Regions from separate parts of the Cytobacillus oceanisediminis genome, predicted to be linked through region 2. Evidence: riboswitches for the same ligand, from Rfam matches in the RefSeq annotation. Region 2 holds a riboswitch; each other region holds the start of a gene.
The links. A riboswitch is a leader RNA that binds a small molecule or an ion and turns the genes downstream of it on or off. The one in region 2 is predicted to bind cobalamin.
Positions count from the first base shown of each region.

Region 1: it holds a riboswitch for cobalamin, as region 2 does, so the genes downstream of both, cobJ (precorrin-3B C(17)-methyltransferase) here and IRB79_RS02455 (ABC transporter substrate-binding protein) in region 2, are expected to answer to the same signal.
Region 3: it holds a riboswitch for cobalamin, as region 2 does, so the genes downstream of both, IRB79_RS19550 (ribonucleoside-diphosphate reductase subunit alpha) here and IRB79_RS02455 (ABC transporter substrate-binding protein) in region 2, are expected to answer to the same signal.

Region 1 is NZ_CP065511.1:3,184,671-3,192,642, forward strand. Features, by position in the region: gene cobM (precorrin-4 C(11)-methyltransferase) at 1-141, opposite strand, end outside; gene cobI (precorrin-2 C(20)-methyltransferase) at 138-842, opposite strand; gene cbiE (precorrin-6y C5,15-methyltransferase (decarboxylating) subunit CbiE) at 843-2,036, opposite strand; gene IRB79_RS16080 (cobalt-precorrin-5B (C(1))-methyltransferase) at 2,011-3,147, opposite strand; gene IRB79_RS16085 (precorrin-8X methylmutase) at 3,122-3,796, opposite strand; gene cobK (precorrin-6A reductase) at 3,784-4,554, opposite strand; gene cobJ (precorrin-3B C(17)-methyltransferase) at 4,564-6,186, opposite strand; cobalamin riboswitch at 6,419-6,597, opposite strand; gene IRB79_RS16100 (MFS transporter) at 6,649-7,872, opposite strand.
Region 2 is NZ_CP065511.1:469,259-477,230, forward strand. Features, by position in the region: gene IRB79_RS02445 (FtsW/RodA/SpoVE family cell cycle protein) at 1-607, opposite strand, end outside; gene IRB79_RS02450 (hypothetical protein) at 975-1,751, shown strand; cobalamin riboswitch at 1,832-2,037, shown strand; gene IRB79_RS02455 (ABC transporter substrate-binding protein) at 2,205-3,179, shown strand; gene IRB79_RS02460 (FecCD family ABC transporter permease) at 3,145-4,197, shown strand; gene IRB79_RS02465 (adenosylcobinamide amidohydrolase) at 4,340-5,812, shown strand; gene cbiB (adenosylcobinamide-phosphate synthase CbiB) at 5,809-6,774, shown strand; gene cobD (threonine-phosphate decarboxylase CobD) at 6,749-7,825, shown strand; gene IRB79_RS02480 (bifunctional adenosylcobinamide kinase/adenosylcobinamide-phosphate guanylyltransferase) at 7,807-7,972, shown strand, end outside.
Region 3 is NZ_CP065511.1:3,909,157-3,917,128, reverse strand. Features, by position in the region: gene IRB79_RS19555 (heavy metal translocating P-type ATPase) at 10-2,445, shown strand; gene IRB79_RS28070 (hypothetical protein) at 2,463-2,591, shown strand; cobalamin riboswitch at 2,722-2,915, shown strand; gene IRB79_RS19550 (ribonucleoside-diphosphate reductase subunit alpha) at 3,049-5,271, shown strand; gene IRB79_RS19545 (ribonucleotide-diphosphate reductase subunit beta) at 5,283-6,320, shown strand; gene bioB (biotin synthase BioB) at 6,381-7,373, opposite strand; gene IRB79_RS19535 (biotin transporter BioY) at 7,398-7,972, opposite strand, start outside.

The sequences.
Region 1 (7,972 bases), 2.6 Mb from region 2:
CTTGGCTTCCGCCACTAATGTCTCGCTGACAAGAGAGTCGGTATACATGACAACATCAGCCTTATTTAATAGCTTTAAGCCTTTTACCGTAATTAAATCGGGATCTCCCGGACCTGCTCCGATAATCCATATCTTTTTCATTTGCGCACCACCATACATGACAAGTAATTTAATTCAGCACCCCGGAGCTCATGGACATTCCATATGACCTCTTCGTCAGATGTTACCTTTGTAACAACATGTGTTTTTTCCAATAAATTCATTTCCTCCAATAGATTCAGCATATCGTTCAATACTTTCGCTACTTTTATGAAGACAATCGCATCATGACTTTCGATCACCCGGCGCATTTCCTCCATATTCTCTGTTGCCGGAATCATAGCGACATGGTCATCGCCATCAGCCAGGGCAATACCTAAGCGATTAACAGAACCATTAAAGGACGAGATGCCAGCTACCGTTTCAATCGGAACATCAGGATGCATCGTCTGCATCAGCTTCATTAAATGGATAAACGTGCTGAACAGCATCGGATCCCCTTCCGTCACGAATGCCACATCTTTTCCCTTAGACAAAAAGCCATATATAGCTTCTGCGGATTTTGTCCACTCAGCGCGCAATGTATCTTTATCTTTTGTCATTGGAAAAACCAAGCCAAGCATCTCTTTTTCTTCAGGGTTTATATACATGTCAACGATGCGATGGGCGTATGATTTACTGCCTCTTAATTTTTTGGGATATGCAATGACCGGGCTTTCCTGCAATTTGCGGAATGCTTTTACCGTGATTAATTCCGGATCTCCCGGCCCGACTCCTAATCCATATAAAGTTCCGATTCTCATTTAGTTCTTTCCTTTCTTTGCAGTCACAATAAAAATGGGATTTAACGGCTCGAAGCGCGTTAAATGCAGGATTGGCTTGCTTTTTGAAATCTGCGCCTGCATTACGGATACTTCGCAGCCCAGATTTTTCAAATGCTGCATCGCTTCTGCGAGATTTTCGATCGTGGCAATATTCATAACGAGCCGTCCATTTGGCTGCAGCCGTGAAAGGCATGACTGCAATAAAAGCTCCATATTGCCGCCATTTCCGCCAATAAAAATCGCATGCGGATCAGGAAATTCATCCAGCCTCTCAGGCGCCTTTCCAAGGACTGCCGTGAAATCTGTCCGATGTTTTAATTGATTTTCCAGGCAGTTTTCCAGGTCGCCCTCATTCTTTTCAATCGCATACACGGCACCTTCCCGGGCTATTTTCGCTGCCTCAATCGCAACTGAGCCTGTGCAGGTTCCAATATCCCAGATGATGCTGTTTTCCTTTAGCTCCAGCTCCTGGATACAAAGAGTCCTGATCTCCTTTTTCGTAATCAAGCCTTTATCCGGCTTTCTCTGTACGAACCTATCATCCGGAATTCCCAGGGAGGCACGCTCCACTGGCTCACGCTGCTTTAATATCACAACATTCAATGGAAAAAATGACGATTGCTCCATTTCGTCCAAGGTGAAAAAGCGGCAGCGCTCATCTTCCCCCTGCAGATTTTCAGCAACAAAGGCATCATACTCCGTCATGCCGAACTTCTTTAAATACGTTGCAATGGCCTGCGGTGAATTCTTCTCATCTGTTAAAATAGCAATCTTTTTCCGCCCGTCGATTCTTTGGGCAAAGCCTTTAATAGAACGGCCGTGCAGGCTGACAATATACGCATCCTGCCAGCTCTCCTGCATTCTTGAAAAAGCCAGCTGAACAGAGCTTGTATAAGGATAAATCTCCAATGGAAGCTTTTTTGCCAATACACTGCCAAGCCCATAAAACAGAGGATCACCCGACACCAAAATAACCGTATTGCGTGTTTCCTGCTGCAAATCAGCTGTTAACGCCGACAAGCCGCCTTTGATTACTTTTTTCTCTCCAGTAAATTCCGGGAAAAATTGCAAATGCCGTTCCCCGCCGACCAGGACATCACATTCATAAATCCAGTCTATGTATGGGGGGAGCAATCCTTCTGCGCCATTATCCCCGATACCAATCATCTTCATCCAATTTGTCAATATTCTCAGCCTTTCCTAGACAGCTTCCCTTCATGGCATACAGAGTTGTCGATACTTTGATCTTCTCGTTCATATGATTGAGTGCATAATAGCAGCAGTTTCGGCAAAGGGCTTCAAAGAATTCTTCGTTTTCATGAAGGATTTCACCCACCTGTGAAGCCGTATTTGCCTGTAAAATGTCCTGCTGAATTTCCTCACTGACTCCCACTTTATTGGCCATACCTGCTAAAAACTCGAAACTGACTGGTGCACTTTTCGAGTGCACCATCATGACTCCCTGTGCAACCTTTGAGAATTTCCCCATCATCCCTACAAGAGAGACTTTGGGAATCTTCTTCCTTGCTATATTCTTCAAAGTAAAACCGACAAAGTCGCCCATTTCGATAAAGGCTTCTTCCGGCAAATGCGGATACTGCTTCATGGCAAATTTTTCACTGCGTCCGCCTGTTGTAATGACTAAATGATCACATCCTGCTTCTTTTGCGACATTGATCGCCTGAGCGATACTTGCCATATAGGCTGAACTGGAAAATGGCACCACCGTTCCCCGTGTACCTAAAATCGAGATGCCTCCGATAATGCCTAATCGGCCATTCAATGTTTTTTCTGCTATTTCTACACCGTCCGGAACCGAAATGACCACCTCAATGCCGCGAGTTACTTTATATTTGTCCATTGCTTCCTGGACGACACCATGGATCATTTTACGGGGCACAGGGTTGATCGCTGCTTGCCCTACCGCTACTGGCAGCCCTGCTTTCGTGACCCGTCCTACACCGATCCCGCCATCTAAATGGATGCCTTCTTTTTTGGCATATGTGACCGTACTTTGAATTCGTGCCTGATGTGTGGCGTCCGGGTCGTCCCCTGCATCTTTGATCGTTTCGCACATGACCCGGCCATCTGACCGATCAAAAGCCGTCACTTTAAAAGTGGCATACTGGCCAACCGGCAGATAAATCGTAACTTCATTTGGCACCTCTCCGGTCACAAGTGCCTGCAGTGCTGCCTTTGTCATGGCTGCTGCACAGGCACCTGTCGTATAGCCGTGCCGCATTTGGGATGGATCTTTTTTATTTCGCTGCTTTTGCCCGTTCATCCGCCATAATCGAAATGGCATTCAGCGCAGCGACCGTCACTGTACTGCCACCCTTTCTCCCTGCATTCGTAATAAATGGGATCCCTTCAAGCACGGCCAGCTCGGCTTTGGACTCTGCCGCTGATACAAAGCCGACTGGCATGCCAATAATTAAGTCAGGTTTTGCGAGGCCTTCTTTAATTAGACGAATCAATTCAAGCAATGCTGTTGGCGCATTGCCGATGGCATAGATTCCTCCTTCGTGCAGACTCGTTGCTTTTTGCATGGAAATGATCGCACGTGTTGTTCCCTGAGACTTTGCTTCTTTTGAAACATCTTCATCCGCAATATAACAATGCAGGTCCCCGCCATGCTTCTGGAATCGCTTGCGTCCTGACCCGCTTTCAATCATCTGTACATCTGCCACGACATGACGGCCCGCTAAAATGGATTGAATCCCTGCTTCAATGGCATCTGGAGTGAAAATCATGCTTCTTCCCAGCTCGAAATCTGCAGAGGCATGGATGACACGCCGAACCACCAGCCACTGCTCGTCTGTAAATGGATGTTCGCCCATCTCCTCTTTAATAATCGCAAAGCTGTGATCATAAATTTTATCCGGATCTACCGTTAACGGTACAAAGGTTGTATTAAAGTTCATGTTTGCCATGTGTAAAGCCCTCCCAATTTTTGAGTCACTTCTTCGAAAGAAGTGCAAAAGTTTTCATACACGAGCGGCGGCCGCTTAATCAAAATAACAGGAATCCCCAGTTCCAGAGCAGCTGTCATTTTCTCATCCACCGACCCCACCTTGCCGCTTTCTTTAGTAATCATCAGTGTCACATCGTATTGCTCACATAGAGCTTTGTTTAATGATTCGGAAAATGGTCCCTGGATCGCAATAATGTCCTTTTGCTTAACGCCAAGCTTATGGCATTTTTCCATGTTTCCCATGTTTGGGAGCATCCTGCATACAAGCCGGATATCATCCTGCATCAAATAGTTTGTGAAGATTTCCAGCGTTTTGCTGCCGGTTGTCAGCATGATCGTCCCTTTATGCGATTGAGCCAATTTCGCTGCTTCCTCATAACTTTCAGCTTCAGTTATGAGCGGTGAGGTAAACTGTTCATTTGGCCTTTCGTAGCGTATGTAAGGAATGCTGCATGCTTTGGCTGCTGACATTGCCGTTTTTGACGCTTCTTCCGCATAGGGATGGCTCGCATCAATCACAGTGGTCATCTCTTGCATCTGAATCAGTTCAATCATGTCATTTTCTGACAGCCGCCCCACTTTATAAGAAATGCCTTCAGCTTTCAAGCTGTCCGCTGCCGATTCAGTGACAACGGTTGCCAACAAGGAATAACCTTGATTTTTCAATTGAACAGCTAATGCTCTCGCATCACTTGTGCCTGCTAAAAATAAAATCATGAGATCCTCCTAATCCCCGCATGGTGCCGGCTCGACTTCGATCCTGGAGCTCATATCCTGATAGGTAAAATACTGAATTTTTTTCACCCGCTTAAAATATTTAAAAAGCCGTTCATTTGGATGCGCATTTTCTTTGTATTCTTCTATAATCTCTTTTAATAACGGCACCAGATGATCGGGCTCAATTCCCTCTGCCACCGGCTGGGCAGCATGAGCTGTCCGGCCAACCGGCTTTGCCCCGATAAATAAATCAAACTTCTTCTTGCGGTAAACAATGCCGATATCATCAAATACGGCCCGATAACAGGCCATACCGCAGCCATTAAAGCCAATATGCAATTCCTTTGGAAGCTTTAAGCCCCCCAGTTCAGCTGCAATTTCCTCTGCATACGGAATGGATTCTGCTTTCTCCCCGTAGCAAAAATCGCAGGCTTTTACATTTAAAACATCCCCTACTGGCATGACTGTCAGATGGTTTTGTTCGAGTTTTTCCACAATCGATTGAGGCTGATCTGTTGGAACCTTGATTAATAAACGGTGATCCGGTGTATATTCCATGGTGCCTTTCTCGCCAACAGCTTCTGCCAATACACGCATTTGGTCAGCTGTAATAAATTTATTGGCAACACCAGGCGAAACCGCAAATTCAAATATATCTTCGATTGGCTGCTGCACCAAATGTGTTTGGTCAATCTCCGATTTCGTCACCATCGATAATGCCTTAAAAGCCATATCCAGTGAGCTGGCTGCTTGTTTTTTGCTTTCAATCTGCTCGTAGCCTGCCTGTGCTTCCCCGGTTTCCTGATTTAATGCCCATGGCTCCGCTTCCTTTTTTAAACGCTGATGCGGCTTTAAGCTTTGCTTCTCTTCGCCAAGCGTATACTTTCTCTGATATCCGCGAGGCGTAATGATCTTGTTGTCATAAAAGAAAGTAGAGGAATTCCCGATCACGACTGTTGTCAGCATGCCTATATCGTGATCAAGCATTTCCGCCAGAGTAGTCAGAATGACATTCTGATTTTCGCGGTAAGCACTTTTCACAAGCCCCACTGGTGTATCAGGAGAACGATATTTTAATAGAATCCTTTGTGCCTCGACAATCTGTCGTGTCCGCCGGCCGCTTTTCGGGTTATATAAAGCAATGACAAAATCCGCCATCCCGGCTGCTTCAATGCGCTTCTCGATCACCGTCCAGGGTGTTAGATGATCGCTCAAACTGATGGTGCAGGAGTCATGCATGACAGGTGCCCCCAGTAAACTCGCACATGAATTAATCGCAGAGATGCCAGGAACAATTTCCACTTCGATTCCTTCTTCTTCCGTCCAGCCCATTTCGATCAGCACTTCATACACTAGGCCGGCCATGCCGTATACACCCGAGTCACCGCTCGATATCACGGAAACAATATGGCCAGCTTCCGCTCTTTTCACTGCATCCTGCGCACGGGATACCTCCTCAGTCATCCCTGTGCTGACAATGGAACTTGCTGTTACGAATGGCATGATCAGCTCTACGTAAGTTTTGTAGCCAATAATGCAATCACTCTGCTGCAGCGCATCCACAGCCCGTTTGGTTATATGCTCACGATCGCCCGGACCGAAGCCAACAACAAAGATTTTCCCCTTTTTCATAGGCTTACCTCCAATTAAGAAAAGCACATCGCCTTGCCTGCTGCCGTGCTGCTCGAGCAGGCGCCCTGTGCCAGACAATTCTCAAAGTTCAATGCTTCTTGCCAAATAAAAAATGCCTGCACTCCTTTTCAAAGGAATACAGGCATTTGAAATGACAGTATAAAAATAAGCATACTGAAACCCAAAAACAATTGATCATAATTGTCCCGCCTATACTTCTCCCTCCGAAAAGCAAGTGTCGTTTAAATAAGCAGGTTTCCTGACTTAAGCTTCTTCTTACTCTTACACCTTCCCGATTTCTCAGTGGTATTGTAATTTCATCAGCTTTTACAGTAGCGGGGGCTGTACTAGACTTTCACTAGTTTCCCTTTTACCTCACCAAATGTGAGCACTTATTCAAATTGATATATTAATTTTTTACTAATATAACATATAATGACCAATTTTGACATATTATTTTTTTCATAATTTTTTTAATGCTGTGTTAATGCCTTTGACATTATAAAATTCATGCCGTTTATATTGGACCATAGATACAATACCAAGAATCGGTCCAATCGCTAAACATGTAAAGACCCATTCCCAACCTACTAACCTCTGAATAATAGGGATTAGATTTATAGAAAATATAGTGATTAGGAAACCAATACACATTTGAAAAGTCAGTGCTGTTCCTACATACTCAACTTCTGAAACTTCTGAAACTGCGGCAGAAAACTGGGCAGAATCTGCGATGACAGACATTCCCCAAATGATAGAAAGGAGGAGAGTCAACCAAATATATTGACCAAAAGTAAAACCAATCAAGATACAGCAAATGGCACTGATAAACATAGAAATAATCGTTAGATTAGCTCTTCCAATTTTATCTGAGACTAGTCCACCTACTACACAACCAATTCCCCCTGCAATTCCGATTATAATAAAAGAGGATAATGCAATGAACCAAGGAGGAATCCCTGGTGAATAGCTTGTAAAACTAGCGGTCAAAAAGATAGGAATCCACGTCCACATCGCATACAATTCCCACATATGCCCAAAATAACCGTAGTTCGCAAGCATTACTGGTTTATTCGATACTACCTTTTTAATTAATTTAAAAGAGAAAGGCAATTTTTTAGTTGTTACTGGAGCATCTTTTAAAACCCAATTGACTATTATAGCTGCCAGGAGAGCCAATATTGAACTGCAAATAATCACTAATTGCCAATTTAAAGAAGAAGTGAATATAACAATAAAATGTGGCAAAGAGGACCCTAGAGTTAAGGCGGCTATTAAGATACCAACAGCAAGCCCACGTTTTTTTGGAAACCATTGTGATAAAATTTTTACAGCTGTCGGGTATACACCAGCGAGTGATACACCGGTTAATATCCTAAGCAGGATACCGAAAAAAGCCTGATCTACCAGTATAAGTAAGACATTCAATAGTGCCCCTAGAAACGCTGAAACGGCAAGAACCTTTCGGGGATTAAAACGATCTGCTATCCCAAAATATGAACTAACTAATGCACCTATTACAAAACCAATTGGGACAGAAGCAGACAGCCATGCTTCTGAGTTGGAGCTAAGGTTCCATACTTGAATTAATTCAGGGGCTATAACCGAAGCACTAAACCACAGGCTTAATGCGCATAATTCAGCTAATCCAATCCATACTAACGCTCTCCATGAACCTCGAATCATAATATCCCCCCTTTTAAATAAAGCGTAATATTATAATTATACAGAATATTTAAAACATAACTTTTTTATCCTCTTCAACATTAATTGACCTGCCAAATGA
Region 2 (7,972 bases):
AGGCGCCCAGGATACCATAAATCGGAACAAGGATTTTCCAGGTGATTCCGGAAACCAGGATGATTCCTGTTAATATGGCGATGAGGACAAGGGCGGTACCCAGGTCTTCAATAATAATCAATCCTAATGGAGGCAATGTGGCTGCCCCTAATTTGATTAGAAGGAAAAAGTCCGTGCCTGCGGTCTTAGCCTGATATTTCAGATGGTGGTCAGCGATTATTTTGCTGAGGGCAATGATAAGGAATACCTTAACAAACTCTGAAGGCTGCACAGAACCAAGTCCAGGAATGATATACCACAATGTAGCCCCTTTGCGCTCTGGTGCAATGCTTTCCGGTGCAATGAATAACCCGACAAGCAATAGGATGCCTAAACCATAAAGCAGCCAAGTGAGCCTCCGGATTTGCTCGCTGTCAAAATACATGACTATCGCTACAATCACGGCTCCAACAATATAATTTTTAATTTGTGAAATGACAAAATTCCCTTCATATTGATTGGAGGATTGTCCGCTGTAAATAGCGATGCAGCTGATGAGGAAAAATAGCAGCAGAAGAAAGCATAACGTCCAATCGAATCGGTCTGAGAATCTATTATTCTGGTTCATCTGTATACACCTGGTTTCTTTACCTTTTTACATTTTTATCCTAACAAAGAAAAATAACCCTTACAATGGAGAAACAGATTTCATTTTTTCTCTGCATGTAGTTAGACGAATGAATCAGCATGATAGTTTCCTGTATTTTCAAAAAAACCGGGCATTCTGCTATTTAAAATTTTTTCTCATCAGCAAAGATATTTTCATTCATTTTTGCTACAATAGGAGAATAAAATACTGGATGTTTTGACAGGCAGTTTCAAAAAGAAGCTGTCTTTTTAATAATTTGTGGAGGCGCTTGCGCTATTCTTAACTGTCTAGCCCAGCGCTTTTCTTTGAAAACACCAATTTGGGTAACGGTTCGGAGGTTTCGTCATTGAAAAGAAGGAATCATGCTATTCGTGATCTCATCTACATCCATCTTAATGAACAGGATCAGTATGTGATGACTTATGGAATTGAGTTTGCAGAGTTTGCCCAAACTCTTTCAGATTCTATTAATAATCTGCTGTTGTTAAAGCATCGTTTTGAACATGGGGACTTTAATACTCACACGATGTTCGATTATGTCTCAAGGGACAAGCTGGGCAGGCTGGTTGAGGATGATGTATACGGCTATGGCGATTTTTGCTGGATCGACTTCGAGGAAGAGGAAGCGGTAAATGAGCTTCCCGGCCAGACAATTGCTGAACTTCTTTATCTCGGCCATGTCAAAGAACATCTTAAACCGCCTTTTTACAATTATCTGAGCAATCGATATGTGTACCTTGCCCATGATGATGGCTGGTTTAACCGCACATATTATCGCGATCTGAACGATTTTTACCGTATGCTTGGGGAAGTAATCCCCGGTAAAATGGGACAGATGAAAGTCGAAAAAACGCTCCTTGGCATTAAAAAGAAAAAGACGTATCCTCCAATTACCAGAGATGTCCTGCTTTCCTTAAAGTCTCTTATGAAAGAAGGAGCGGTCCTTTCCATCAAGGATATCGAACAGAATCGGGTCCGGATAGAAATTCCTATTTGGATTATTGGTGATTTTGCGAATATGGATGATATGTATGATGAGTATGAAGCCATTGTGAAAGAGCCATGTGAGGCGAAGGTTGTGTTCGATAAGAAAACAAGAGAATGGAAAATATACTCGCGTTAGAATTCTGAACTTTTTTACAACATTCAGCAAATTTCTCTTACTTTTTCTGCGGGATGGTGTATAATCGGAGGTAGAAAATTTTATATCCGCATAGAACAGGTGTCTTCCCAAAAGGGTTTTAAAAGCAGGCTCTTTTGAAGACTTAATAGGGAAGCTGGTGAAATTCCAGCGCGGTCCCGCCACTGTAAATGGAAGCTGTCTGCAAATCCACTGTACATGAATGTATGGGAAGGAGCAGAACGCATTGACCATGAGCCAGGAGACCTGCCTGATTCTTAAGCACCCATAAACCTACGAGGATAGGGAGGTGTTTGGTCCGGCCATCCTTTCTGCACTAATTGATAAATGACCATACCAACATCTCCTTGCCGTTCGAGGAGATGTTTTTTTATTTTAAAGGTGGTGACAGGCACCACCCGAATTTTGTCGAAAGTTCTAGGAGGATTGCTGAGTATGAGAAAGTTTTATGCATTTTTATTAACGATGCTTCTGGCTGCAGGAGTGCTTGCAGGCTGCGGAGAGAGTGCTGAACAGCCTAAAGAAGAGAAAAAAGTTGAGGAAGGGCAGAATGCCGGCGGAGAAGCGACTGCATTTCCTGTAACGATAAAGGATGCTCTTGATAATGAAATCGTCATTGAGTCCAAGCCTGAAAGAATCGTGTCTATGATTCCAAGCAATACCGAAATTGCCTTTGAATTGGGGCTTGGAGAAGAAGTTGTCGGAGTCTCCGATTTTGATAACTACCCGCCCGAAGCTACAGAAAAAGAAAAGATTGGCGGCATGGAATTTAATGTCGAGAAAATCATCTCTTTAAACCCGGATCTTGTCCTTGCGCACGCTTCAAGCGCACATAATTCAGAAGCAGGCCTTCAGCAATTAAGGGATGCAGGTGTGACCGTCCTTGTTGTCAATGATGCGAAGAGCTTTGATCAGGTTTTTGAATCCATTGAAATGGTTGGAACCGCAGCGGGGGAGAAAGATAAAGCAGAGCAGCTCGTTTCAGACATGAAGAGCAAGCTCGAGGAAATTAAAACAAAAGCTCAGGGCATAAAAGAAGAAGACCGCAAATCGGTATTCGTGGAAGTTTCACCTGCTCCTGAAATCTATACGGCTGGTACAAAAACATTTATGGACGAAATGTTAAGTGCCATTAATGCAGAAAATATCATTACAGAAGAAGGATGGCCTAAGATGGATCCGGAAGCGATTATCGAACGGAATCCGGATGTAATCATCACAACTCATGGCTATTACACTGAAGATGCTGTTGGCAATGTAATGAGCAGGGATGGCTGGCAGGATATAACCGCAGTGAAAAATAAGCAGGTTGCCGATGTTGATTCCGATATGGTAACCCGCTCTGGCCCTCGTATTATTGAAGGAGTCGAGGAACTTGCAAAAGCAGTATATCCGGACGTATTTAAATAATAAATTTTTAGCTTATATAACAGCAGCAGCTTTCCTGCTTTGTGCCATGCTGATGGGGATTTCAATTGGAACAGTGTCTGTTCACCCCATGACGATTTTCAGAGTATTAAGCGCTGAGATTTTTCCTTTTATTTCATTGGGAAACACGGATGCTATGCATTCAAATATCATTATGAATATTCGCCTGCCGCGCGTATTGCTGGCTGGCTTAGTAGGGGCGTCTCTTGCAATTGCGGGAGCCGCCTTTCAAGGTTTATTAAGAAACCCGCTGGCAGATCCATATACAATTGGAGTTTCTTCCGGGGCTTCACTCGGTGCTGTTTTAACATTGTTCTTAGGATTATCCATTCCGTTTGCAGGAATGTTTACACTGCCTTTATTCAGCATCTTATTTTCCTTTTTAACCATTTTTGCCGTTTTACTATTTGCCAGAAATATTGAAAGATCCATGAAAGTGGAAACGATTATTTTAACAGGCATCATCTTCAGTTCTTTTCTTGGCGCCCTAATTTCTCTGATGATTGCCCTGACTGGAGAGGAGCTTAGACAGATTATTGGCTGGCTTCTTGGCAGTGTATCTATGAGAGGCTGGGCGTATATTAATATTATCCTTCCGTTTTTTGTGATAGGTGCCCTCCTTCTTTTAGTGAACAGCAAGGAGCTTAATGCCATGAGTTTCGGAGAAGAAAAGGCCCAGCATATAGGGGTGGACGTTCAGAAGAGAAAAATGATGGTCCTGATAGCGGGTTCCATCTTAACGGGTGCAGCTGTTGCTGTGTCTGGAACGATAGGATTTGTCGGGCTTGTGATCCCTCATCTGACCAGGCTGTTATGGGGACCGGATCATAGGCACCTATTGCCGCTATCCATTCTGATGGGTGCAGGTTTTCTTATTATTGCCGATCTGGTTTCACGGACGATCATTGCACCTACCGAGCTTCCAATCGGTGTGATTACAGCGATAATCGGCGCGCCTACGTTTGCCATTATTTTAATTAAAAGAAAGAATAAACTTTGAACTTCGATAACTGTCCAGCGCAAGCGTACACCCATTCAAGGGGGAGCACCAAGGGGAAAGCTTCCTTGGATTATCTTCGCAGGAACAAGCGGTTTTTACTTGTTCCGAAGGCATATCTCAGTTCAGAAAGAAGTGGTTAATCATGCTAAGCGTTCAGCAAGTTACTGGCGGATATGCCGGTGCACCGGTTGTGAATAATATCAGTTTTGAAGTGGAAAAAGGGGAGCTTTTCGGAATATTGGGGCCGAATGGAAGCGGCAAGACCACGATTCTGAAAATGCTGAGCGGCATTCTGCCTCATAAGTCAGGAGATATACTGATCAAAGGAAAGAACCTTTCACAGTATACACCGAAAGAGCTTGCAAAAATTATTGCTGTTCTGCCGCAGCACTCCTCTCAGGCCTTTTCTTATACCGTAAAGGAAACGGTTTCCCTCGGCCGGTATGCCCATCAAAAGGGGTGGTTCCAGAGCTGGTCCAGCAAAGATGAAGAAGCGGTCAATCGGGTCATGGAGCAGACAGGCATTTCCCGTTTTCAGGATTATGATATTCAGCAATTATCCGGCGGTGAAAGACAGAGGGTGTTTTTAGCTCAGGCCCTTGCCCAGGAGCCGGAAATATTATTGCTGGATGAGCCGACTAACCATCTTGATTTATCTTATCAAAAAGAATTGCTTGATCTCCTTTCTGTATGGTCAAAGGACTGCGGGCTGACGGTCATTTCCATTTTTCATGATTTGAATTTGGCCGGCCTGTATTGTGACCGCCTATTGCTGCTGGAGAATGGCGAAGTCAATATTAACCACGTTCCCAATGAGGTTTTAAAAGAAGGCAGGATACGTGAGGTCTATAGGACGAAGATTGAGAAGCTTCCGCATCCAAGAGTCCCGGCCCCTCAGATGGTGTTGGTGCCCGAACGCTCTCAGGCGGAAAGCCAATCAGTGAATCGAATTGATCGATCCAGTCTTGAGGTAAAGGAAAACTTACTTGTCCTTCGCTCCCCATTTCCGCTGAAAACCATGTCATCAGGTGTAACCGGATCGGGCACCGGCTGGAATCGCATATTTCTTAACCGGCATGTGAGCAAGAATTATGATTGCAGTGATCATAGAGCAGAGATGGCGGATTTTGTCCGGGAGATCGGCTTTGAACCCGGGGAAACCGTGGGGATGATGACCGCTGTATATGTTGAGGATCATAGCAGCAAATTTTACGAAGAAGGAACCTTCTCTGTATATGTGGTCGTGACAGCAGGTGTCGGCAATGCTGTTGATGCCTCGAAAAGTGAAGCACATTCTTATCATCTGACTCCGGGTACAATCAATACATGGGTTTTCGTTAATGGCAATCTGACAGAGGAAGCCTTTATTCAATGCATTATGACTGCAACCGAGGCAAAGACAAGAGCCTTATATGATCAGAAAGTAAAGGATGCAGTCACAGGGACGATAGCGACCGGAACATCGACAGACAGCATTATGATTGCGGCCACACAGCAGGGAGAAAACCTGGAGTATGCGGGTACCATTACACCGCTTGGCAAAGTGATCGGAAAAGGTGTCTACGAATGTACTGTTGAGGCGATAAAAAAATCGCAAAGAAGGATAAAGAGATGATTTTATATCACCTGATCGCTTTAACCTTTGCCTGCATCATAGATAAGCTGATAGGAGACCCGCCAAACTGGCCGCATCCGGTCAGATGGATGGGAGCCCTGATACATAAACTTGAACAAGTTCTTAATAAAGGCCGCTTTAGAAAATTAAAAGGGATCATCATGCTATTTATAGTCCTGCTGGCAGCAGGAGGTATAACTTATTTAATCATATGGCTCTTCTATGAAATTCACCCGGTTGCCGGTATTCTGGCAGATGGGATTCTTATCTTCACAGCCATTGCACAAAAGAGTTTAAAAGACGCAGCACTGGAGGTCTATGAGCCTCTGGCAAAAGGAGATGTGGAAGAAGCAAGATTAAAGCTTTCATACATTGTCGGCAGGGATACAGATCGATTGGATGAGCCAGGCATTGTCAGGGCTGCCGTGGAGACAGTGGCTGAAAACACCAGTGATGGCATTACAGCTCCATTATTTTGGGCCATGATTGGCGGTGCTCCGCTGGCCCTTATCTACCGGGCCATTAATACATGCGATTCGATGGTTGGCCATAGAAATGATAGATATATGGATTTTGGATGGGCATCCGCCAAAGTGGATGATATCGCGAACTGGATCCCGAGCCGGCTGACATCGGTTTGCATCATGCTCACACAAAAGCCGGAACATTCTCCATATGAGGAAGCATGGGGAATCCTTTTAAGAGATGCACCAAAGCACCCGAGCCCAAATAGCGGCTGGGGCGAAGCAGCTGTTGCAGCCCTTCTGGGGGTTCAGCTGGGAGGAATCAATTTTTATAAGGGTGTAATCTCAAACCGTGCAACGATGGGAAAGCCAATGGTGCTGCTTGAAAAAGAACATATTATAAAAAGCATTTCGATCATGAACAAGACGGTTTTCTTATTCTTGCTTTTATTATGGACAGGAGGGGTGTTCCTTGATTTGGCCTTCACATGGATCTAATCCGCAATATTTATATGAAGCGATTGATAAGCAAATGCCTGAGGAGCGGATTGATTTCAGTGCCAATATCAATCCCCTTGGCCCTCCCCGCGAATTAAAAGAAAGGTGGGGAAGTCTATTCCAATATATTAGCGATTATCCGGATCCCCATTCTTCTCTATTAAAAAGCAAATTGGCGGATGCAGAGGGAATAAAAGAAACACAGATTCTGATAGGAAATGGAGGCGCAGAGCTAATCACCCTGATTGGCCGGATGATAGCCGGAAAAAGGGTGCTGATTATTCAGCCGGCTTTTTCGGAATATGAAGAGGCCTGCCGCGTTAATCATAGTACGGTGTCCTATCATCAGCTGGAGCCTGGAGACTGGGATCTGAATATGGAAGCGCTATCTGAAAAGCTAAAAGTCGCGGAGGTTGTTTTCTTCTGCAACCCGAATAACCCGACAGGTATTTTTTACCCATCTTCAATTGTGGGGAAATTGATTAAGAAGTGTCATATCCACAGCTGCCTGCTTATTATGGATGAAGCTTTTTATGACTTTGCCTGCGACTATCAATCTATTGTTCCTTTCATAGGAAAGGATTCGAATGTTGTGGTGCTGCGCTCCATGACAAAGATGTTTTCGATACCGGGCCTGCGCCTTGGATACATGATGGCAAGTGAGAGGTTAATTGAAAGAGCGGCTGCTCTGAAACCGCACTGGAGCGTGAATGCTCTTGCTTTAAAAGCAGGAGAATGGTGTCTGGACAGCAAAGAGCATGTCAGGCTGACAAAGAATTTGATCCGGCAGGAGAGAGAGAGGCTGGTTCAATTTTATCAGCAATTGGATTTTGAGGTTTCTCCTTCTTCCGTTAATTTCTATTTGTTAAGAGATCCGAAACTTGATGTGCAGCTGCCTCTCTTTCAATTTTTGCTTGAGAAAGGAATTATCCCAAGGCACACAATGAATTTCCCTGGCCTGGAAGGAAGATGGCTGCGCTTTGCGATTAAAGGGCCGAAAGACAATGATGTGCTGATGGAGGCGATGCAGGAATGGCGGAAGGATCGCTGATTTTTATCTCCGGTGGAGTACGGAGCGGAAAGAGCTCCTTTGCAGAAAGGACTGCTGCCGGGCTGGCAATAAAGACGGAAGGAAAGCTTCATTATATTGCTGCCGGAAAAGCATATGATTCCGAGATGGAGGCACGAATTCAGAGGC
Region 3 (7,972 bases), 1.9 Mb from region 2:
GTGGGAGTTATGGGTGATGCAGCCCTAAAGGAGGTTCACCTTCCAATATCAGGCATGACATGTGCAGCCTGTTCGTCCCGAATAGAGAAGGGCTTAAATAAGCTCGATGGCGTCCAGGAAGCAAGTGTCAATCTTGCTTTGGAAAAAGCAGCAATCAAATATAATCCTGCGGAAACTTCTGTCGAAGCATTTGAGAAAAAAATTGAGGATTTAGGTTATACGGTAGTTTCGGAGAAAGCCGAGTTCGAATTGCTGGGCATGACTTGCGCTGCTTGCTCTGGAAGGATTGAAAAAGGACTTAATAAGCTTCCAGGCGTCAAACAAGCTGTGGTCAATCTGGCTCTTGAAACTGGCACTGTTGAATACAATCCTGAACAAATCTCCATCCAGGACATGATAAAGAAAGTGGAAAATTTAGGGTATCAGGCGAAAGTAAAAATGGATAAAGACGAAGATATCGAAGGATATCGGGAAAAGGAAATTGAGAAACAAAAAGGCAAGTTTATTTTCTCTTTAATTCTTTCCATTCCTTTATTCTGGTCCATGGTGGGACATTTCGAGTTTACATCATTTATTTATGTTCCCGATATGTTTATGAATCCGTGGGTGCAGCTGGCGCTTGCAGCTCCCGTGCAATTTTTCATAGGAAAGCAATTTTATGCCGGGGCATATAAGGCATTAAAAAATAAGAGCGCCAATATGGATGTGCTGGTTGCACTCGGTACTTCTGCTGCTTTTTTCTATAGCTTATACCAATCAATTTTATCAATTGGCAGCAATGCACATATGGTGGAACTCTATTACGAAACAAGTGCCATCCTTATAACATTAATAATCTTAGGCAAGCTGTTTGAAGCACGGGCTAAGGGACGTTCTTCTGAAGCGATTAAAAAGCTTATGGGTCTGCAGGCAAAAACAGCAACTGTCTTAAGGGAAGGGGAAGAAATTGAAATTCCCCTTGAAGAAGTTATTGCTGGGGATATCATATATGTAAAGCCAGGTGAAAAAATTCCGGTTGATGGTGTAATTATCGAAGGGCAGTCTGCTTTGGATGAATCCATGCTGACAGGGGAAAGTGTACCTGTTGATAAAACAGCAGGCGACACAGTTATTGGGTCTACCATTAACAAAAATGGCTTCCTGAAAATTAAAGCCACAAAAGTTGGCAAAGATACAGCACTGTCACAGATTATAAAAGTGGTTGAAGAAGCGCAAGGTTCAAAAGCACCCATACAGCGAATGGCAGACAGAATCTCTGGGATATTTGTTCCCATTGTTGTGACTATAGCTGTGGTAACATTCCTGGTGTGGTATATATGGGTAAGTCCTGGAGATTTTGCAGAAGCACTCGAAAAATTGATTGCCGTGCTGGTGATTGCATGTCCATGTGCACTAGGTCTTGCGACGCCAACCTCTATAATGGCAGGTTCCGGCCGGGCAGCGGAATATGGGGTACTTTTTAAAGGCGGAGAGCACTTGGAGCTCACACATGAAATCACTACAGTCGTTCTTGATAAAACTGGAACAGTTACACATGGCAAACCGGTTTTAACAGATGTGATTACGGAAGGCAACATTGAAGAGAGGACATTTCTCCAGCTTGTAGGGTCAGCGGAGAAACAGTCTGAGCATCCATTGGCTGAAGCGATCGTAAAGGGAATAAAGGATAAAGGGATCACGCTATTTAATCCTGAGGAATTTGAAGCTATTCCCGGGTATGGAATTAAAGCAAAAGTGGAAGGCAAAGACCTTCTAATAGGTACAAGAAGATTAATGGACAAATACGGTGTTAATGTCCAGTCAGCCAAACTTGAAATGGAAACACTTGAGGAAAATGGAAAAACGGCAATGCTTGTCGCGGTTGATGGCAAATATGCAGGTATCGTGGCAGTTGCGGATACAATAAAGGAAACTTCCAGAGATGCAATCAATCGCTTAAGGAAACTGGGGATTGAAGTCATTATGATTACGGGAGATAACAAACGTACGGCTCAGGCAATAGCTGAGGAAGTGGGCATAGACTCTGCAATTGCAGAGGTTTTACCTGAAGGCAAGGCAGAAGAAGTAAAGAAACTTCAGAACCAGGGAAAAAAAGTCGCCATGGTCGGCGATGGCATAAACGATGCACCTGCACTTGCTGTAGCTGATATTGGAATGGCGATCGGAACCGGTACAGACGTTGCGATGGAAGCAGCTGATATCACTCTAATGAGAGGGGATTTAAATAGTATTGCAGACGCCATCCTAATGAGTAAAAAAACAATAAGGAATATAAAACAAAATCTTTTCTGGGCATTTGCATACAATACACTTGGCATCCCAGTAGCTGCGTTAGGGTTCCTTGCACCTTGGCTTGCCGGCGCTGCAATGGCGTTCAGCTCCGTATCTGTCGTTTTAAACGCACTTCGATTACAAAGAGTAAAAATTAATGAAAAAAATGTTTAATTGGAGGGGCTGATATAATGAAAAAATGGGCAGGTGCAGCGATTGCTTACCTCGTTCTTGTAATGGCATTGTATGCTGCATATGATTCTTTTTGGGTTACCCCAGAGCCGGTACCTCATGATATTGAAATGGAAAATCATGAATGAGAAATAAAAGAGCAGAGGGAAATCTCCCCCTGCTCTTTTTTCGAACATTGACGATTAAAAATTTGTAATCTATTTCTCTGTATGATAGAATCGTCTACAATATATAGTATATATTTTTAAGATTAAAAACTACATATAGATCGTGATTGGTGTCCTAAGTGGACTTAATAGGGAATTCGGTGTAAAACCGAAGCTGTCCCCGCAACTGTAAGTGCAGACGAAAAAAGCATGCCACTGTACAAAACGCTTCATGGCGCTTGTATGGGAAGGGCTTTTAGTAGAGTGAAGCACAAGCCAGGAGACCTGCCAGGGCGATCGAAAGTTTCTTATCTTCGGGGATTGAGATGATGAAACGATCGCGTAATGGCCGTTTTTTCATTTCTTCCTGCTATTATACTATCGTTTGATCCGCTCATTTTCCGGGCGGATTTTTATTTTGCCTTTAGGAGGAAGTAAGATGGTCCAAACCATACAACCGATAAAAATTTTAGAAGAACTTAAGACAGAATTTCCACAGCTCGGCATTGGGCAGCTATTAAAAAGGAAAGAAGAAATGAGCCAGCTGGGAGCGGAGGCAATGTATGACCAGCTTATACTGGATTGTTTATCATTTATCAGCATTGATGAGCCTGATTGGACTTTTGCCGCTTCATGCCTGCTTCTTAAGAAGCTCTATATTGAGTCTGGAAAAAACAGAGAATGCCAGCCGGATGATTGCTACAAACATTTTTATACGTTAATTGAACGGCTGACCGCTTTGGGAATTTATGAACAGGATTTATTAGATCTGTATTCAAAGGATGAAATAAATGAGCTGGCCCATTTTATTAGGAAAGAAAATGACCGCTTATTTACATATTTGGGGTTAAAAATGCTGGCTGACCGATATCTTGCCAGGGACAAACAGAAAAATCTCTATGAGCTTCCACAGGAGCGGTTCATGATCATCAGCATGGTGCTGATGAAAATGGAGCCGAAGGGTAAGCGGCTTGAACTTATTAAAGAAGCTTACTGGGCAATGAGTGGTTTGTATATGACTGTTGCCACTCCAACACTCGCTAATGCAGGGAAAAACTGGGGACAGCTTTCAAGCTGTTTCATTGAGACCGTTGATGACAGTCTTGATTCAATATATGACAGCAATACCGATATTGCATCACTGTCTAAAAATGGCGGCGGAATCGGAGTGTATTTGGGGAAAATCCGCAGCAGAGGCAGTGATATTAAAGGATTTAAGGGTGCATCTTCAGGTGTGATTCCCTGGATGAAGCAGCTGAATAATACAGCCGTCAGTGTTGACCAGCTGGGACAAAGGCAGGGTGCTATAAGCGTCTATCTGGATGTCTGGCATAAAGATATCTTCTCGTTTCTAGATGCAAAGCTTAACAATGGAGATGAAAGACAGCGAACACATGATTTATTCACGGGTGTCTGCATTCCGGATTTGTTTATGGAAAAAGTGGAAAGCCGCGGGTATTGGTATTTATTTGATCCCCATGAAGTCCGCAAGGTAATGGGCTTTTCTCTGGAAGATTTTTATGACGAAGGAGAAGGCGAAGGTTCATTCCGCCAGAAATATAAAGAGTGCATAGATAACCCGATTCTATCAAGGGAAAAAGTGCCTGCTATCGAGATAATGAAATCCATCATGAGAAGTCAGCTTGAAACCGGGACACCATTCATGTTCTACCGGGATGAAGTTAATCGGAAAAATGCCAATACACATTGCGGGATGATTTATTGTACCAACCTGTGCACTGAGATCGTACAAAACCAAAGTGTTACAAAGAGGGTTGAAGAATATACAAGAGATGGGAGAATTATTATCGAAAAACAGCCAGGAGACTTCGTTGTCTGCAATCTTTCATCCATCAATCTTGCACGGGCCATAAGTGAAGGAGTCCTTGAAAGGCTTGTGCCAATTCAGGTGCGAATGCTTGATAATGTTATTGATATTAATAGTATTCCAGTGCCGCAGGGCCAGATTACAAACCAAAAGTACCGTGCGATTGGACTAGGGACTTTTGGATGGCACCACCTTCTTGCACTGAAAAAAATCACATGGGAAAGCGAAGAAGCAGAAGAATTCGCTGACACTCTATATGAACAAATTGCTTTTTTAGCGATAAAAAGTTCTATGAACCTGGCAAAAGAAAAAGGAAGCTATTCAGCCTTTAAAGGCTCTGATTGGGAAACGGGTGCCTACTTTGAAAAGCGGGGATATCTGGAGGCAGAGTCAGACATGGACTGGGCTGCATTGAGCGAAGAGGTAAGGGAAATCGGCGTTCGAAATGCCTATTTGCTGGCGGTTGCTCCTAATGCATCAACTGCTTTAATTGCAGGAAGCACCCCAAGTATTGATCCTATATTCAACAAGCAGTATTCCGAAGAGAAAAAGGATTATCGGATCCCTGTGACAGCCCCTGATATTAACAGTGAGACCATTTGGTATTACAAATCTGCCTATCATATTAACCAGGAGTGGAGCATCAGGCAGAATGCAAACAGACAAAAACATATAGATCAAGCTATTTCATTTAATTTCTATATACCTAATCATATTAAAGCAATCGATCTTTTGAATCTGCATCTTTCAGCATGGAAGAAAAAATTAAAAACAACTTATTATATCCGTTCAACTTCATCTGAGGTTGAAGACTGTGAATCTTGCTCAAGCTAAAGGAGGATCTTATGAATACCCTAAAAAAACGGCCAATTATTAATCAATCGGCGCCTAACAAATCAACTTCAATCATCAACGGGGAATGCTCCAATATTCTTAATTGGGATGATGTTCGCTTCTCATGGGCCTATCCAAAGTATAAAAAAATGCTCGCTAACTTTTGGACGCCCTTTGAAATAAACATGTCACAGGACATTAAGCAATTTCCGGAATTAACGAAAAGTGAACAAGATGCATTTTTGAAAATTATTGGGCTGCTTGCACTGCTCGACAGCATCCAGACGGATTATGCCGGAAAAGTTGCTGATTACATTACCGACTCAAGCATATCAGCACTCATGATCATACTTGCACAGCAAGAGGTGATTCATAATCACTCATATTCCTATGTTCTATCAAGCCTTGTTCCCAAACAAAAACAGGATGAGGTTTTTGAATTCTGGCGTACAGAACCTATATTAGCTGAAAGAAATGAATTTATTGTGAACGGATATAAAGATTTTGCAGAGAATCCAAGCGCAGAGAACCTGTTGAAATCTATTGTTTTTGATGTCGTTCTGGAGGGGCTTTTCTTTTATTCAGGCTTTGCTTTCTTTTATCACCTGGCCAGAAATCAGAAAATGGTAGCCACCTCAACGATGATTAATTACATCAACCGGGATGAACAAATTCATGTAGATTTGTTTGTTAAAATTTTTAAAGAAATTCTGCAGGAAAATCCGGATCTTAATACTAATGAATTAAGTGAATTCGTCCAGGAAACTTTTAAAAGAGCAGCTGAACTGGAGATTGTATGGGCCCGCGATGTGATCGGCAGCAAAACAGAAGGCATCCTGATATCTGACGTTGAAGCTTATATCAAATTTTATGCCAATGTCCGCTGCAATCAGCTGGGATATGAACGGCCGTTTGAAGGCTATCGAACCAATCCGCTCCGCTGGATAGTAGCTTATGAGCAGGTTGACCATGGGAAGTCCGATTTCTTTGAGCAAAAATCGCGGCAATATACAAAAGTTCAAATTGATAATGGGTTTGATGAATTATAAAGGTTATCCGGATATATAAAATAAAAAAGATTCTGCTTTGGCGCAGAATCTTTTTTTAAATCAGGAGGATACTGGTTCCCCAGATACAAAATCAATCTCAAAACCAAGATCCTTCAGCATTTGGTGATCCGCAGTGCTTTCCTGTCCTGCAGTGGTTAAGTAATCTCCTACGAAAATAGAATTAGCCGGATAAAGTCCAAGCGGCTGAAGGCTCCTAAGATTCACTTCTCTGCCTCCGGATATTCTGATTTCCTTTGAAGGGTTGATATATCGCATCAGGCAAAGCACCTTCAGACAATAGCGGGGATTCAAATCATCTGTCCCTTCTAATGGCGTCCCATCGATTGCATGCAGAAAGTTAACCGGTATTGAGTCGGCATCCAGGGCTTTTAGGCTTCTGGCCATCGCTACGACGTCTTCCTTGGTTTCCTTCATGCCAATAATTACTCCGGAACAAGGTGAAATGCCTGCGTCCTTTATTAATTGGACCGTATTGACTCTGTCCCGGTATGTATGGGAGGTAGTGATGCTGTCATGATGATTTTCTGAGGTGTTAATATTGTGATTATAGCGGTCCACTCCAGCTTCCTTGAGCTGCTCAGCCTGTTCAGGTTTTAGGAGCCCGAGACAGGCACAGACCTTCATATTATAGTTATCCTTTATTTCTTTAACCGCTGAAACTACTTCATTTAGCTCCCTATTGCTAGGGCCTCTTCCGCTTGCTACGATGCAATAGGTTCCGACATTTAGCTGATGGGCCTGTTTAGCACCTTGGATGATAGATTCCTTATCCATCATCCGGTATTTTTCAATAGGTGCTGTTGAGATGCTCGATTGTGAGCAATAGCCGCAGTTTTCAGGACATAGGCCTGATTTCGTATTAATAATCATATTTAATTTAATATGATTGCCATAATGATGATGACGGATTTTATAGGCGCTGTGCAATAAACTCAGCAGTTCTTCATCTGGACAATTTAAAATTTCCATTGCCTCCGAGTCTGTCAGTTCATGTCCTTCCAGTACGTCAAGTGCTAGCTGTTGAAAATTCATATGTATCCTCCTTAGTAAAATTGTTTATGCTGCTCGGTTCATTTTTCTGAACTGACTGCTGGCAAATACTCTATGCTCCAGACGATGGGCCATTAACCCGGCAAAAACAGAGAGAATAATGTCTTTTGGAAGGGGGACTGCCATCCACAGCCATGCCATTTGATAGGTAAATCCCTCAGGTGCTGTAAACCAAAGTTTATAGGCCATATACATCCAATTCGTCCCGAAAACATAATTGATCACCATTCCGATTAAAGCTGCAGTAATATACACCGGAACAGACTTTTTCTTTTCTATCAATTTGCCGGTGACATAGGCTGTTAAAATAAACGATAGGATAAAACCGAAAGTGGGGCTTAATAAGGAAGCAAAACCGCCGCCGAATTTTGAAAATACAGGAGCGCCTGCAAGCCCGGCAAAAGCATAGACAGCCATAGTGATAGCCCCTAATCGGCTTCCTAAAATAGCCCCTGCCAAAATGGCAAGAAAGGTCTGCAAAGTAATAGGCACTCCCCCAATAACCAAAAATGGGACAAATGAAGTGATATTTGCTCCAACAGCCATTAGGGCGACAAACATGCCAGCCAATGTTAAATCAA